DNA from 3 places in the Streptomyces sp. NPDC091416 genome. Region 1 is predicted to be linked to each of the others. Evidence: riboswitches for the same ligand, from Rfam matches in the RefSeq annotation. Region 1 holds a riboswitch; each other region holds the start of a gene.
The links. A riboswitch is a leader RNA that binds a small molecule or an ion and turns the genes downstream of it on or off. The one in region 1 is predicted to bind S-adenosylmethionine.
Positions count from the first base shown of each region.

Region 1 (5,245 bases):
CTTCACGTTGCTGATCTTCGAGTTCACGATCAGGATGTACGGGTCGTCCAGGGACGACTCCATGCGCTCCATGTCCGTGGCGAAGTACGCCGAGATGTAGCCCTTGTCGAAGCGCATACCCTCGGTGAGCTCGAGCTCCAGACCGAAGGTCTGCGACTCCTCGACGGTGATGACGCCTTCCTTGCCGACCTTGTCCATGGCCTCGGCGATGAGCTCGCCGATCTGGGTGTCAGCGGCGGAGATGGAGGCCGTCGAAGCGATCTGCTCCTTGGTCTCCACGTCCTTGGCCTGCTCCAGGAGGGCGGCGGAGACGGCCTCGACGGCCTTCTCGATGCCCCGCTTGAGAGCCATCGGGTTCGCACCCGCGGCCACGTTGCGAAGGCCCTCGCGGACGAGCGCCTGAGCGAGAACGGTGGCGGTGGTCGTACCGTCGCCGGCGACGTCGTCCGTCTTCTTGGCGACCTCCTTGACCAGCTCCGCACCGATCTTCTCGTACGGGTCCTCCAGCTCGATCTCCTTGGCGATGGAAACACCATCGTTGGTGATCGTGGGGGCGCCCCACTTCTTCTCAAGGACGACGTTGCGGCCCTTGGGGCCGAGGGTGACCTTGACGGCGTCGGCGAGCTGGTTCATGCCGCGCTCAAGACCGCGCCGGGCCTCCTCGTCGAAGGCGATGATCTTGGCCATATGAAGTGGTCCTCCCGGACAGGGGTGGATTTCTCCGGACCGAGTGGCGCCCGCGACGGACGGCCTGCGTGCCTGCCGGTTCCTTGCCCCGGAGGCCTGCGGGCCTCACCGGCCCGGTCCAAGTTTCTGTCACTCTCACCCAGAGAGTGCTAAGCCAATAATTAGCACTCGACCCCCGAGAGTGCAAGCGTCTCCCTCGGAGTGTGGACAGCCACGGGGGGCGCGACGGAAGCGGCCCCGGACGCGCGGAGGGCCCGTACCTGTGGGGTACGGGCCCTCCGTGCGTGAGTAGTGTCGTCGACCGACTGCGTCGAACCCGGCCGGGCTCAGCCGACGGCGAGCTTGACCATGTCCGCCTGCGGCCCCTTCTGGCCCTGCGAGATCTCGAATTCAACTCGCTGACCCTCTTCGAGGGTGCGGTACCCGTCCATCTGGATCGCGCTGTAGTGGACGAAAACATCCGCACCACCGTCGACCGCGATGAAGCCGTACCCCTTCTCCGCGTTGAACCACTTGACGGTGCCCTGAGCCATGCCCAACTCCCCTATTACTGGCCCTTTCACAGGACCGCACTTCGCGGGCCCGGGTCAGAACCCACCCTCCGACAGGAGAGGGTGCGTGCGCCGGAACGCGTCGACCGCGGCCGAATGTATCTGCCCAACTGCCCTCTGCAACAGGTCAATCGGACGAGAATTCTGAGCAGAACCGATCGCCCGAATATGAGGAATTTATGAGATTCCAGGGCAAGTCGGGCCAGGCAAAGGTGACTTATGACGCAAGGAGCTCACACACTTTGGCTGCTTCTTGTCGTGTCCAGGCGCATTCTCGTATGCGGGGGGCACGGGCAGCGGAGGGGGCTTCCCTCACTGTACCCCGCTCAACCATGCAGAATTGCCCCCTCCGCTTCTCTCGCGGAGGGGGCAATCGTGGTCACGCTGTGAAATCGGCCCGGCGGCCGCGAAGGGTCCGGGCCGCGGCTCAGCAGCCGCCGGCGACGGCCGGGATGATCGAGATGCCGGCACCGTCCGGCGTGGCCGCGTCCAGGCCGCCCTCGAAGCGCACGTCGTCGTCGTTGACGTACACGTTCACGAAGCGCCGCAGCTTGCCCTGGTCGTCCAGGACGCGGGCGGCGATGCCCGGGTGGTCCTTCTCCAGGGACTCGATGACCTGGGAGAGGGTCGTGCCCTCGGCCGGGACCTCGGCCTGGCCGCCCGTGTAGGTGCGGAGGATGGTGGGGATACGGACCTTGACGCTCATGGCGGGTGCCCTTCCTTCAGTCTCGGGTGGTCAGCTGGTGGCGAGGCCGGCGGCGCGGAAGGCGTCCAGGCTCGGGCGGATCGTGGCGCTCGCCTGCGAGGTGGCGGCCACGGCGTCCAGCGTCTTGAGGCCGTCACCGGTGTTCAGGACGACGGTGGTGAGCGCCGGGTCCAGCAGACCGGCCTCGATCAGCTTCTTCGTCACGCCGACCGTCACCCCGCCCGCCGTCTCGGCGAAGATGCCCTCGGTCCGGGCCAGCAGCTTGATCGCGTCGACGACCTGCTCGTCGTTGACGTCCTCCACGGCGCCGCCCGTGCGGCGGGCGATGTCCAGGACGTAGGGGCCGTCGGCCGGGTTGCCGATCGCCAGGGACTTGGCGATCGTGTTCGGCTTCTGCGGCCGGACCACGTCGTGCCCGGCCTTGAACGCGGCGGAGACCGGGGAGCAGCCCTCGGCCTGGGCGCCGAAGATCTTGTACGGCTTGTCCTCGACGAGGCCGAGCTTGATCAGCTCCTGGAGACCCTTGTCGATCTTCGTGAGCTGCGAGCCGGACGCGATCGGGATGACGATCTGGTCGGGCAGCTGCCAGCCGAGCTGCTCGCAGATCTCGTACGCGAGGGTCTTGGACCCTTCGCCGTAGTACGGACGCAGGTTGACGTTGACGAAGCCCCAGCCCTCGCCGAGCGGGTCGCCGATGAGCTCGGAGCAGAAGCGGTTGACGTCGTCGTAGTTGCCCTCGATGCCGACCAGCTCGCCGCCGTACACCGCGGCCATGACGACCTTGCCCTGCTCCAGGTCGTGCGGGATGAACACGCAGGAGCGCAGGCCGGCCCGGGCGGCGGCGGCACCGACGGCGCCGGCGAGGTTGCCGGTGGAGGAGCAGGACAGGGTGGTGAATCCGAAGGCGCGGGCGGCCTCGACGGCGATCGCGACGACGCGGTCCTTGAAGGAGTGCGTCGGGTTGCCGGAGTCGTCCTTGACGTACAGACCGCCGGTGACGCCCAGCTCACGGGCGAGGTTGTCGGCCTTGACCAGCTTGGTGAAGCCGGGGTTGATGTTGGGCTTGTCCGCGACATCGGAGGGGACCGGCAGCAGCGGCGCGTAGCGCCAGATGTTGTTGGGTCCGGCCTCGATGCGCTTCTTCAGCTCGTCGGGGGAGCCGCTCGGCAGGTCGTACGCCACTTCGAGCGGCCCGAAACAGGACGCGCAGGCGAAAATGGGGCCGAGTGCGAATCGCTCTCCGCATTCGCGGCAGGAAAGCGCCGCGGCGGGACCGAGGTCCACGGAGGTTTCGGCGGGTGCGGCAACAGTCTCGATAGCCATGATGGCGAGGCCCTTTCTCCTCATCTTCCTCGCGACGCATTTCGTCACGAGACGGAATTGGCACCTTCCCCACCTGACCTCGCGGTCGGCGGGAGGGTTGCCGGGACTTCAACGGGCCGTTCCCTCTGTCCCTCTGGATGAGCGCTGTGGCACTGGACCTTGGATCCAGGCGTTTATCGGCGGACGGACCCCGGCATGCGACGGCCATCTGCGTTGTTCAAGACTGTAACCGAAGCACCGGACTGTTGAGATAGTCGTCCGTACCGCGAGATGGATCACATACAGGGAGTATCGACCGTGCTGGAAGAGGTCGAACGCTGGCTGACCAGGCGTTCCTGGTCAGCCGCCGACCGTCCGCTGGACCGTCTGCTGGACGCCAGGAACGACGCGCACGGCCGCCCCACCGTGAGCGTGGTGCTGCCCGCGCTGAACGAGGCGGAGACGGTCGGGGACATCGTCACGACGATCCGGCGCGAGCTCATGGAGAAGGTCCGGCTGGTCGACGAGCTCGTGGTGATCGATTCCGGCTCGACGGACGCCACCACCGAGGTCGCCCGCCGGGCCGGCGCCCGCGTCGTCCACCGTGACGCGATCCTGCCCCGCGTTCCGGCCGTCCCCGGCAAGGGCGAGGTGCTGTGGCGGTCACTCCTGGTGACCGGCGGCGACATCGTCTGCTTCATCGACGCGGACCTGAAGGACTTCTCGGCGGACTTCGTCTCCGGCATCGTCGGTCCGCTGCTGACCGATCCCTCGGTGCAGTTCGTCAAGGCGATGTACGACCGCCCGTTCGGCGACACCACCGGTCAGGGCGGCCGCGTCACCGAAATGGTGGCACGCCCGCTGCTCAATCTGCACTGGCCCCAGCTGGCCGGATTCGTCCAGCCGCTGGGCGGCGAGTACGCCGTGCGGCGCTCGCTGCTGGAGCGGCTGCCGTTCCCGGTCGGTTACGGAGTGGAGCTGGGCCTGCTCGTCGACGCGCTGCACACGGTCGGCCTGGACGCGCTCGCCCAGGTCGACGTCGGCGTCCGGAAACACCGCCACCAGGACGGCCAGGCGCTCGGCCGGATGGCGGCCGCCATCTACCGGACCGCTCAACTCCGCCTCTCCCGAGGCCATCTGGTCCGCCCGTCGCTGACCCAGTTCGAGCGCGGTGAGCACGGGTTCGTCCCGCGCACCTACCCGGTGGACACCGAGGAGCGGCCGCCGATGCGCGAGATCGAGGAGTACGTTTCACGCCGCGCGGCGTGAGGTGGCCTGCTTTCGCACGTTTGGGCGGTTCATGATCGGGCTAGATTTCGCCCATGGTCTCCGAGCACGCCCCTCAGCCCGCTGCCCAGGTACTCGTCGCGTCGAACCGCGGCCCGGTCTCGTACGCGCTGCGCGAGGACGGCTCCCTCGACGCCAGGCGCGGCGGAGGCGGACTCGTCTCCGGCCTGAGCGCCGTGGACGACAAGATGTGGGTCTGCGCCGCCCTCGGGGACGGTGACCGGGAGGCGGTGCGGCGCGGGGTCGGCGAGCCGGGCGTCCGGATGCTCGACATCGACGCGGACGTGCACGCCGACGCGTACAACGGCATCGCCAACTCGGTGCTCTGGTTCGTCCACCACATGCTCTACCAGACGCCCGTCGAGCCCGTCTTCGACGCGGACTTCCGCCGGCAGTGGGCCTCCTTCGAGACGTACAACCGGGCCTTCGCCGAGGCGCTCGCCGAGGAGGCGGGCGAGGGCGCGGCGGTCCTCGTGCAGGACTACCACCTGGCGCTGGTGCCGGGCATGCTCCGCGAGCTCCGCCCCGACCTGCGGATCGGCCACTTCTCGCACACCCCGTGGGCGCCCGTCGACTACTTCCGGCTGCTGCCCGACGACATCGCCGAGCAGCTGCTGCGCGGCATCCTGGGCGCGGACCGGGCGGCGTTCCTGACCCGCCGCTGGGCGGACGCGTTCATCGGCTGCTGCGCGGAGATCCTGGGCGGCACCGG
Region 1 is NZ_JBIVTU010000001.1:1,347,220-1,352,464, forward strand. It holds gene groL (chaperonin GroEL) at 1-687, opposite strand, end outside; gene ACIQMX_RS06055 (cold-shock protein) at 1,014-1,220, opposite strand; gene ACIQMX_RS06060 (MoaD/ThiS family protein) at 1,666-1,944, opposite strand; gene thrC (threonine synthase) at 1,975-3,267, opposite strand; SAM riboswitch class I at 3,285-3,411, opposite strand; gene ACIQMX_RS06070 (glucosyl-3-phosphoglycerate synthase) at 3,565-4,515, shown strand; gene ACIQMX_RS06075 (trehalose-6-phosphate synthase) at 4,569-5,245, shown strand, end outside.

Region 2 (5,245 bases), on a different contig from region 1:
GCCGGTCTCGATGACGAGGTCACGGATCGACCAGTTCTTCGCGGCCGCCAGCTCCCGCCATTCCCTGGCGATGGCCAGCGGATCGCGGTACATGCGTACCTGCGCGCGGCCTCGGGCGATGGTGTGTTCGCCGAGGTCCGGATCGATGTCGGGAAGCGGCCCTTCGGGGTCGTACGAGGACAGGTCGCGGTTCCACACGAACTCGAGGTGCTTGATCGCGGTGGCGCCGCTGACCTGCTGCCTGCGTACCTCGCGGGCCAGTTCCTGCGCCTCGGCGTCCGTGTCGCCGAGGACGAAGGTCGCGGCGGGCAGGATGAGCAGCTGGTCGTGGGTGCGGCCGTGGCGGGCGAGCCGGCCCTTGACGTCCGTGTAGAACGCCTGCCCCTCCTTGAGGGTGCTGTACCGGCTGAAGATCGCGTCGGCGCCCTCGGCCGCGAACTCGCGTCCGTCGTCCGAGTCACCGGCCTGGAAGATCACCGGGCGGCCCTGCGGGCTGCGCGGGACGTTGAACTGCCCCTCGATGTCGAAGTGCTGTCCCCGGTGCGCGAAGGATCCGGCCCGCGCGTCCCGGAGGAAGGTACCGGCCCCCTGGTCGGCGACGATTTCGTCGCCGCGCCAGGAGTCGAACAGTTCGTTGGCCGTGGCGAGGAACTCCTTGGCTCGGGAGTACCGCTCCTCCTGCGGCAGGAATCCGCCGCGGCGGAAGTTCTCGCCCGTGAAGGCGTCCCACGAGGTCACGACGTTCCACGCCGCGCGCCCGCCCGAGAGGTGATCGAGGCTGGCGAACTGGCGGGCCACCTCGTAGGGCTCGTTGAACGTGGAGTTGATCGTGCCGGTGAGGCCCAGGTGTTCGGTGACGGCGGCCAGGGCGGACAGTACGGTGAAGGTGTCGGGGCGCCCGACAACGTCCAAGTCGTATATCTGCCCGCCCTGTTCGCGGAGCCGGAGCCCTTCGGCGAGGAACAGGAAGTCGAACTTGGCGCGTTCGGCGGTACGCGCGAAGTGCGCGAACGAGCTGAACTCGACGTGGCTTCCCGCCGCGGGATCGCTCCACACGGTGGTGTTGTTGACGCCCGGGAAGTGGGCGGCGAGATGGATCTGCTTGAGCGGCCTGCCGTTGCCGGCGCCGTCGCTGGTGCTCATGTCGGTGGTCCCTCCGGCTCAGGCGGTGGCGTAACGGTTGGCGGGGCGGGCGAGTCCGAGCAGCCCGCGCAGGGTGTCGGCCTCGTAGGCGGTCCGGAAGGCACCTCGTCGCTGCAGTTCGGGCACCAGTCCGCGGGTGATCGCCGGGAGGTCGTGGCCGATCACCGCGGGCCGCAGCCGGAATCCGGTGAGCCCGGCCCGCTGCCATTCCAGGAGCAGGTCCGCCAGTTGCGCGGGGGTGCCGGTGAAGACCTTCGCGTCGCTCGCGTACGGCTGTCCGGCGAGGCCGTCGAGACGGTCCCGCCGGGCCGCCGCGGCTCCGGGCTCCTCGTCGAGGAAGACGACGAGATCCCCGAAGAGGTGGAGGAGCTCCGCCGCGCGCCCCGCGGCTGCCTGTTCGGCACGGATCTCTTCGGTGATGGAGCGGGCGCCGACGGTGTCGTGCGGGGTGACGTAGCCGATGTCCGTGGAGCGGGCCACGAGTTGGAACGGCACGCTCCGGTGCGCCAGGGCACTGACGACCGGTTGTCCTTGCGGCGGCCGGGGCGTGATCGAGGGGCCCTTGACGCTGAAGTGCCGTCCCTCGAAGTCGATGTAGTGCAACTGCTCGCGGTCGATGAAGCGGCCGGTGGCGACGTCGCGTATCTCCGCCCCGTCCTCCCAGCTGTCCCAGAGGCGGCGCACCGCCTCGACGTAGTCGGCTGCCTCCTCGAAGAGTTCGGCGGTCAGATCGCGGACGGCCGGGGTGTCCAGGTCGTCGATCCCGAAGTGCGGGAACGTGCGGCGGCCGAAGTGTGCGGCTTCGTGCTGCCGGGCCGAGACCTGGATGCGCAGACCGGCCCGGCCGGTGCTCACGTAGTCGAGCGTGGCGATGGCCTTGGAGATGTGGAACGGCTCCGTGTGCGTGGCGACCACGGTGGGGACGAGTCCGATGTGCCGGGTCAGCGGGGCGACGCGGGCGGCGATGAGTACCGCGTCCAGGCGCCCGCGCTCCTGGTCGGTACGGCCGTCGGGCCCGGTGAACTGCGAGGACTGGAGCCCGAGTGCGTCCTCGATCGTCACGAGGTCGAGCAGGCCGCGTTCGGCCTCCTGGACGGTGTCGGTCCAGTATGCGGCGGTGAGCAGGTCCCTGGGCCGGGCCTCCGGCTCGCGCCACGCGGCCGGGTGCCAGCCCGCGCCGTTGAGTGCGACGGCGAGGTGCAGGGGGGCGGACAGGGGAGGGTGCGGGGATGACGGTGCGGACACGACAGGGTGCCTTCCTGATCGACCGTGGGTGATCGCCGGGCCTCGTCGGGAGGTTCGGCGTCGCGGGTACGGATCAGGGACAACAGAGCGCGCCGGCCACGCGCTGGAGGTCGATGTGCGGCCGGGAGTAGAGGTGGACGCGGCGCCGGGGGGCGAGCACCTTGACGAGCGGGCAGGTCACCGGTGGCATGACCGTCGCCTCCGCTCTTCCGGCTCGGCGGGCCCGGAGGCCTCGCGCTTGCGGAACCCGGACGGGTCCCGCCTGGTCGTCACCCGGAGCACCCCACCGCGCGGGAGGGTTGCCGGTCAGCAAGCCGGGGCTCGACGCTGACACTCATGACCTGCCCGGAACGCTACGCGCGACGGGCCCGCCGCGCAATGCCCGGTGGATCATGGCCGTACTCGCTCTGCCGTGAGCCACAACACCACTGCGGCGCCGGGCATTCCGCCGCCGCACGGTTCGTTCGTCTCCCGTGCTGCCCAAGGCTGCCGTGGCGTGTGACGTTCCTTGCGCACCGCGGCCGGGACGGCGCCGGTCGCGGCGGCGGCAGCGGTGTCCGAGGAACGGGCAGACGGCCCGCGGCGGGTCAGTCCGTCAGGCCGGCGGCGAGGGTCGCTCCCAGCTCCCAGCACGCCTCGGTGTCGGCCTTGGCGGGTTCTCCCGTGACCGTCACGGCGTCGGTCGCACGGCGCCATCCGAGGCCGGTCGTGATCGACTCGATGGCCCGGACGGCGCCCGTGACGTCGTTGCCGCCGTGCACGTAGTACCCGAAGGGGCGGCCGCGCGTCGCGTCCAGACAGGGGTAGTAGATCTGGTCGAAGAAGTGCTTGAGGGCGCCGGACACATAGCCGAGGTTCGCGGGGGTGCCGAGCAGGATGCCGTCGGCGGCAAGAACGTCGGAGGCCGTCGCGGCAAGCGCCGCCCGGCGCTCCACCCGGACCCCTTCGATCCCGTCGGTCGTCGCACCGGAGACGACGGCTTCGAGCAGTGCCTGGCAGTTGGGCGAGGGCGTGTGATGCACGATCAGGAGAGTGGCCACACCTCCGCACCCTGCCGTGCTCGCCGCGCGGCCGCAAGCAGGGTACGGCTCGCGCCGCGACACCGGCCGGTGGTGATGTGCGGTCCGAGCCCCGCCGGACCGGCCGGCCCGGGCCATGGGCGGATCGTCTGGTGTGCTTCCCCGATGTCATCGATCATGGGTCCGTTCACCGACGACCGGTCCGGCGGAGAGGCGCGGCATGACATCCGGCAAGGAGGCCCGGCAGGGCCTCGGCATACTCGCGGACGACCTCACCAGTGCCGGGGACGGAGCAGCCCCGTTCCGCCGGGCCGGCCACGAGGCGCGGATCCTCCTGTCCGCCCCGGCGGCGGAACCCCTGCCCCGTACGGGGGTGACCGCGGTCGATCTCGGGACCCGGCTGCTGGACGAGGAGGCCGCCGCCGCGCGTACGGGCCGGGCCGCCCGCCGGTTCGCCGGCTCCGCGCTCCTGTTCAAGACGGTGGATTCGACGCTGCGCGGCCACGTCGCGGCGGAGGTCCGGGCCGCGTGGGCGGGGTCGGGGCGGCGGGCCGTCGTCCTCGCTCCCGCCTTTCCCGCGGAAGGACGGGTGACGGTCGAGGCGGTCCAGTACGTCCGGGGCGTGCCGGTCCACGAGAGCGACTTCGCCCGCGACCCCGTTCATCCGGTGCGGTGTTCGGACCTCACGACGGTGTTCCCGGACGCCGTCGTCGTCGGACCGGACCGGGCGGCCGAACTGCCCGGCCTCATCGGCCGGGGCGCTCTGATCGTCTGCTCCGCCGCGACGGACGGCGACCTCGACCGCCTGGTCGCGGCGGTCCCCGGCCTCGACGACGTCCTGTGGGTCGGCTCGCCCGGGCTGGCGGCCGCGCTGGCCCGGCGCTGCGCCCGCGATGACGGGCCGGTGCCGCCCGCACCCGCGCCGGTCCGCCGACCGCTCGTCGTCGTCGGCAGCGCCCATCCGGCGACCCGGCGGCAGCTGGCCGCGCTCCGCGACCGGGCCGACGTCCGGGGCGTCGTCGTCGGCGGCGATCCCGCCCCGGCGGTTCGGGCCCTGCGGGCCCTGACCGCACCCGTCCTCACGGTACAGACACCCGATGAACGCCATGCCCCGCACACCGCGCGCGTGCTCGCCCGGTCCCTCGCGGCTGTCGTACGGACGCTCGCCGGGGAGCGTCTGGTCGACGCGCTCGTCGTCACCGGCGGGGAGACGGCCGCGACCGTGTTCCAGGCCCTCGGCATCGACGGGATCGACCTGCTCGACGAGCCCGAGCCCGGCGTCGCCCGCGGAACCCCGCTCGGCTCGTCGTCCCTCCCCGTCCTGATCAAGGCGGGCGGCTTCGGCGACGACGAGATGCTTCTGCGGCTCTGCCGTCTGGTCCGGCAGACTCACAGCGCCCGGCGCTGAGAGGCGGTCCCGGCCCGACGGCGACCGCGGCGGGGCCGCGGACCGTTGGGCCGGATCCGGGGGTGTGTCAGGAGCGGTGTCCGAAGAACTCGACCTCCGCGACGGCCACCCGGCGCCCCTTGCCCGTCCCGTACGCGGAGTCGACGGTGAGCCGCACCGCGACCGTGTCCGTCCCCCGTACGTCGAACGTCTGCTGTCCCGCTGCGTCGGCCAGCCGGATCGTCCGGCTGCTCTCCTTGCCGTCCTTCGAGGTCAGGACCACGGTGATGTGGGCAGGCCTGGCCTGCGTGAGGAATTCGTCCTTCCGCGCCGAAGTCCCGGAGAAGACCACCATCTTCAGCAGCCGGACCGGCTGCGCGAACGAGCAGTCCAGATACTCGCCGGCTCCGTCACCGCTCTCCCGCGGCGCCCAGTACCGGTTGTTGAATCC
Region 2 is NZ_JBIVTU010000010.1:332,241-337,485, reverse strand. It holds gene ACIQMX_RS28645 (NtaA/DmoA family FMN-dependent monooxygenase) at 1-1,143, opposite strand, end outside; gene ACIQMX_RS28640 (LLM class flavin-dependent oxidoreductase) at 1,162-2,388, opposite strand; gene ACIQMX_RS28635 (putative leader peptide) at 2,462-2,578, opposite strand; SAM riboswitch class IV at 2,618-2,730, opposite strand; gene ACIQMX_RS28630 (NAD(P)H-dependent oxidoreductase) at 2,976-3,428, opposite strand; gene ACIQMX_RS28625 (four-carbon acid sugar kinase family protein) at 3,628-4,815, shown strand; gene ACIQMX_RS28620 (NADase-type glycan-binding domain-containing protein) at 4,883-5,245, opposite strand, start outside.
Region 2: another riboswitch for S-adenosylmethionine. It lies ahead of ACIQMX_RS28635 (putative leader peptide); the one in region 1 lies ahead of thrC (threonine synthase).

Region 3 (5,245 bases), on a different contig from region 1:
GCCGGGCATCATGCTCGGGCTGCTGGTGGCCCACCTGATCCTGGTCTTCTACCACAAGCACACGCAGTTCGCGGGCCCCGGCCGGACGAACAAGAACGTCGTCGGCATGCCGCTGCTGCCGGTGTACATGGCGAAGGCGGGCGGCTTCTTCTTCCTCGTCTTCGGTGTGATCGCGATCATCGCGGGCATCGCCTCGATCAACCCCATCTGGGCCATCGGGCCCTACCGCCCGGACCAGGTGTCCACCGGCGCGCAGCCCGACTGGTACATGGGCTTCTCCGAGGGCCTGATCCGTGTCATGCCGGGCTGGGAGATCAACCTCTGGGGCCACACGCTGGTCCTGGGCGTGTTCGTCCCGCTGGTGATCTTCCCGCTGGTCCTGGCCGCGATCGCGGTCTACCCGTTCATCGAGTCCTGGGTCACCGGGGACAAGCGCGAGCACCACATCCTGGACCGTCCGCGCAACGTGCCGACCCGCACCGCCTTCGGCGTCGCGTGGATCACCTGGTACCTGGTGCTGCTCATGGGTGGCGGCAACGACCTCTGGGCCACGCACTTCCATCTGTCGATCAACTCGATCACCTGGTTCGTCCGGATCGCGTTCTTCGTCGCCCCGGTCGTCGCGTTCATCATCACCAAGCGGATCTGCCTCGGCCTTCAGCGCCGGGACAAGGAGAAGGTGCTGCACGGGCGCGAGTCCGGGCTCATCAAGCGCCTGCCGCACGGTGAGTTCGTCGAGGTCCACGAGCCGCTGGCGCCCGCTCAGCTGCACACGCTCACCGCGCACGAGCAGTACAAGCCGGTCGAGATCGGCCCGCTGGTCGACGAGAACGGTGTCAAGCGCAAGGTGTCCGTGGTGCAGAAGCTGCGGGCCAAGCTCAGCAAGGGCTACTACGGCGAGAACAACCAGATCGCCAAGCCCACCGCCGAGGAGTACAAGGAGATCACCAGCGGCCACGGCCACCACTGATCACCTGAACTGATCGCCACAGCAGGAGCCCCGTCCATTCGATGGACGGGGCTCTTCGCTGTCCGCGGGGCTCGATAGGGTGGACCCATCCCCTTTACCGGCTGTGGACCCCAGGAGCGGACCATGAACGTTGTGACCCCGGCAGGCGGCGACAGCGTGGCGGCTCGTTCCTGGCCCGGCGTGCTGACCCCCCTGCTGCGCGGCCAGGACCTGACCGAGGACGACACCGCCTGGGCGATGGACCGCATCATGAGCGGCGAGGCGACCGATGTGCAGATCGCCGGTTTCGCGGTGGCGCTGCGGGCCAAGGGCGAGACCGTCACGGAGGTCGCCGGCCTGGTCCGTGCGATGTACGAGCACGCCACGACCATTCACGTGCCGGGCCGCACGGTCGACATCGTGGGCACCGGCGGCGACATGGCCAAGACGGTCAACATCTCCACCATGTCGGCGATCGTGGTGGCGGGCACCGGTGCCAAGGTCGTCAAGCACGGCAACCGCGCCTCGTCGTCGGCCAGCGGCTCCTCCGACGTCCTGGGCAAGCTCGGCGTCAACCTGGATCTGCCGCCGCAGCGGGTCGTCGAGGTCGCCGAGGAAGCGGGCATCACGTTCTGCTTCGCCGTCAAGTTCCACCCAGCCCTGCGGTACGCGGCAAAGGCCCGGGCGGAGCTCGGCGCGCCGACCACCTTCAACATCCTCGGTCCGCTGACCAACCCGGCCAAGGTGCGCGCGCAGGCGATCGGCGTCGCCGATCTGCGGATGGCGCCCATCGTCGCGGGCGTCCTCGCCGGACGCGGCAACTCCTCGCTGGTCTTCCGGGGCGACGACGGTCTGGACGAGCTGACCACCACCGCGACCTCCCGCGTCTGGATCGCCAGGAACGGCACGGTGCGCGAGGAGGCCTTCGACCCGCGCGACGTCGGCCTGGACCTGGTCCCGGTGGACGCCCTGCGCGGCGCGGACGCCTCGTACAACGCGGATGTGGCCCGCCGGCTGCTCGCCGGCGAGACGGGCCCCGTACGGGACGCGGTCCTGCTCAACTCGGCGGCGGCGCTCGTTGCGCTGGACCCGGGCGAGGGCACGCTCAACGAGCAGCTCACGGCGGGGATCGCGAAGGCCGCCGAGTCCATCGACTCGGGCGCGGCCGGCCGGGCGCTGGAGAGATGGATCGTGGCCAGCAACGCCTGAGAGGGCTCCGGGCACGGATGTGAGGCAGGGCGCAGTCCAGATCATGGACTGCGCCCTTGCGCGTTCGGGCACGTATGGCAAGATGCTGAGCAGGTCATGAGTGACAGCGACTACGGCCCCGGCCCGCTGTCCGGCAACCCTCCGTCCGTGGCGGGGTGCCCCGGGTGAAGACCAGGCCGCAGGCAGCGAGGTCTGCGGCAAGCGCGGACCCCTCGACATCGTGAGATGTCCACCCGTGGGGTCCTGGTCCTCAGGGAGCCTCTTGTGAGCAAGCGAATGCGATAGGGCTTTTCGGCCCTTCTCCGCACACCCTCTTTTCTTCCCTCCGTGCTGCCGCGTATCCGCAGGCACGCGGAATTCGCCTGCCTGTTACGGGAGTTCGTCATGTCTGTCCTCACTGCTGCCACCGACCAGTCGATTTGTGCCCCGCTGCCGGTTCTGGGCAAGGATGTGACGGTTCCGCTGGTCACGGGCGGCGAGGTCACCTACGCCGCGCTGGACTACGCCGCCAGCGCTCCGGCCCTTCAGCGGGTCTGGGACGACGTGGCCGCGTACGCGCCGTACTACGGCAGCGTCCACCGCGGTGCCGGCTACCTCTCGCAGCTGTCCACGGACCTCTTCGAGTCCAGCCGCGAGACCGTCGCGGAGTTCCTCGGCTGCCGCGCCGAGGACCAGGTGATCTTCACCCGGTCCACCACCGACTCGCTCAACCTGCTCGCCGCGGTCCTGCCCGCCGACTGCCAGGTGTTCGTCTTCGAGACCGAGCACCACGCCTCGCTGCTGCCCTGGCGCGACGCCCGGGTGACCTACCTGAACGCCCCGCGCACCCCGGCGCAGGCCGTCGAGACCCTGGAGCGCGCGCTCGCCGACCGTGACCCCTACGGCCCCGCGCTCGTCTGTGTCACCGGCGCCTCCAACGTCACCGGCGAGCTGTGGCCGGTCAAGGAGCTCGCCGCCGCCGCGCACGCCCACGGCGCCCGGATCGTCCTCGACGCCGCGCAGCTCGCCCCGCACCACCCCGTCGACATCGCCGAGCTGGACGTCGACTGGGTCGCCTTCTCCGGCCACAAGCTGTACGCGCCGTTCGGCTCGGGCGTCCTCGCCGGCCGCTCCGACTGGCTGACCGCCGCCGAGCCCTACCTGGCCGGCGGCGGCGCCTCCCGCCAGGTCGCCCGGCGCGCCGACGGCGGGGTGGACGTCGAATGGCACACCACCGCGGCCCGCCACGAGGCCGGCTCGCCCAATGTCATCGGCGTCTACTCCATCGCCTCCGCCTGCAAGGCGCTGACCGAGGCCGGGTTCGACAGCCTGGTCGCCCGGGAGCAGCGGCTCGTCGCCGAGGTCCGTGCCGGTCTCGCCGAGGTCCCCGAGGTCAAGGTGCTCTCGCTGTTCGGCGACGACGCCCCGCGGGTCGGCGTCATCTCCTTCGTGGTGGAGGGCTGGAACAGCTCGCACTTCGCCGCGGCGCTCTCCGCCGAGTACGGCATCGGGGTGCGCGACGGACTGTTCTGCGCCCACCCCCTGGTGCGCACCCTGCTCGGCAGCGACCCGCAGGACGTCGGCGAGTGCGGCGCGCCGGAGGCGGAGCCGGGCCAGAAGTCCCTCAACGCGATCCGGGTCAGCTTCGGCGCCGGTACGCCGGACGAGCACGTCGAGCGCTTCCTGCGGGCGGTCAAGGAGCTCGTGAGCGAGGGCGCCCAGTGGAAGTACCGCACCGAGGACGGCCGTTGCGTCCCGGACCGGGGTACCGCCACCCAGGTCTGAGGCCCTCAGTACGTGAGGCCGGGTACGGACAGCTGTCCGTACCCGGCCTCACGTACTGATGCGGCTACGCGTCCAGCCCGATGGCGAACGCCGCCTCCAGGTCGTGCTGGGAGTACGTGCGGAACGCGACGTGGGTGTCGGTCCCCTCGACACCGGGGATCTTGCTGATCCGGCCGGGGATGACGTCGGCGAGGTCGTCATGCTTGGACACCCGGACCATGGCGATCAGATCGTAGGTGCCGGTGACCGAGAAGACCTCGCTGACGCTGTCGAGCGCGGCGATGGCCTCGGCGATCTCGGGAATCCGGTCCACGCTGGTTTTGATGAGCACGATCGCGGTGATCACGGCTGGCTTTCTCCCTCGGTGGCCGTGGCTGGGGACTTCACTCTAGAGCCTTGCGCCGGGAGCGGACCGCGGCGTCGCTCCGGTAGCGCCCCCAGGCATAGAGGAAGCCGGTGGCGAAGCCGACCACATGGGCGAGGTAGGCCACGCCGGGCCCGCTGCCCGCGCCCTCGGCGGCCAGCCACTGCAGGACGAACCAGAAGACGAGCACGATCCAGGCGGGGAAGCGCAGCGGCAGGAACAGCAGGAACGGGAACAGGCTGGTGACCCGCGCCCGGGGGAAGAGGTAGAGGAAGGCTCCCAGGACCGCGGAGATCGCCCCCGACGCGCCGACGAGCGTCTGGTCGGACGTGGAGTGCGCGGCCGCATAGGCGAGCAGGGCGAGATATCCGCAGCCGAGATAGAAGAACGCGAACTCGGTATGGCCCATGCGTTCCTCGGCCATCGCCCCGAACACGTACAGGAACAGTATGTTGCCGAGCAGATGCAGCCAGCTGCCGTGCACGAACAGTGCGGTGAGCGGGGTGAGGACGGCGTGCGCGGAGCCGTCCCACAGTTCGCTCGGGATCACGCCCCAGCGTTCGAAGTAGCCGGCCTGGGCGGCGAGCAGCGCGTCCGCGGTGCCGTAGGCCGGGTTGAACCCCGACAGCGGGCTGATCACGAAGACCACGCAGCACAGGGTGATGAGGGTGTACGTCACCGGCGGCCCGCCCGAGGTGGCCGCCCGCAGGATTCTGCCGGCCGCAGCCCGCCGATCGATCATGAACAGAGCATGACGCACATGGAGGGAACGGGACAGACCGCCTCGCCGTGCCGGTGGGAAGCGCCGAGGCCGTAGGGTTACTGGAGGACATCCGCAGTTCGACGGCGCACCGCGAGATCCTGGTCCGGCAGCTCACGGCTCGAGATAAGAGGACGCAACGATGACGACGGTTCCCCAGCCGACCGACGGGACCCGCTGGCGCTGCACGCTCTGCGGA
Region 3 is NZ_JBIVTU010000007.1:64,856-70,100, forward strand. It holds gene ACIQMX_RS21450 (cytochrome bc complex cytochrome b subunit) at 1-970, shown strand, start outside; gene trpD (anthranilate phosphoribosyltransferase) at 1,094-2,158, shown strand; SAM riboswitch class IV at 2,251-2,368, shown strand; gene ACIQMX_RS21460 (aminotransferase class V-fold PLP-dependent enzyme) at 2,543-3,922, shown strand; gene ACIQMX_RS21465 (Lrp/AsnC family transcriptional regulator) at 3,987-4,268, opposite strand; partial or broken gene ACIQMX_RS21470 (rhomboid family intramembrane serine protease) at 4,265-5,028, opposite strand; gene ACIQMX_RS21475 (hypothetical protein) at 5,189-5,245, shown strand, end outside.
Region 3: another riboswitch for S-adenosylmethionine. It lies ahead of ACIQMX_RS21460 (aminotransferase class V-fold PLP-dependent enzyme); the one in region 1 lies ahead of thrC (threonine synthase).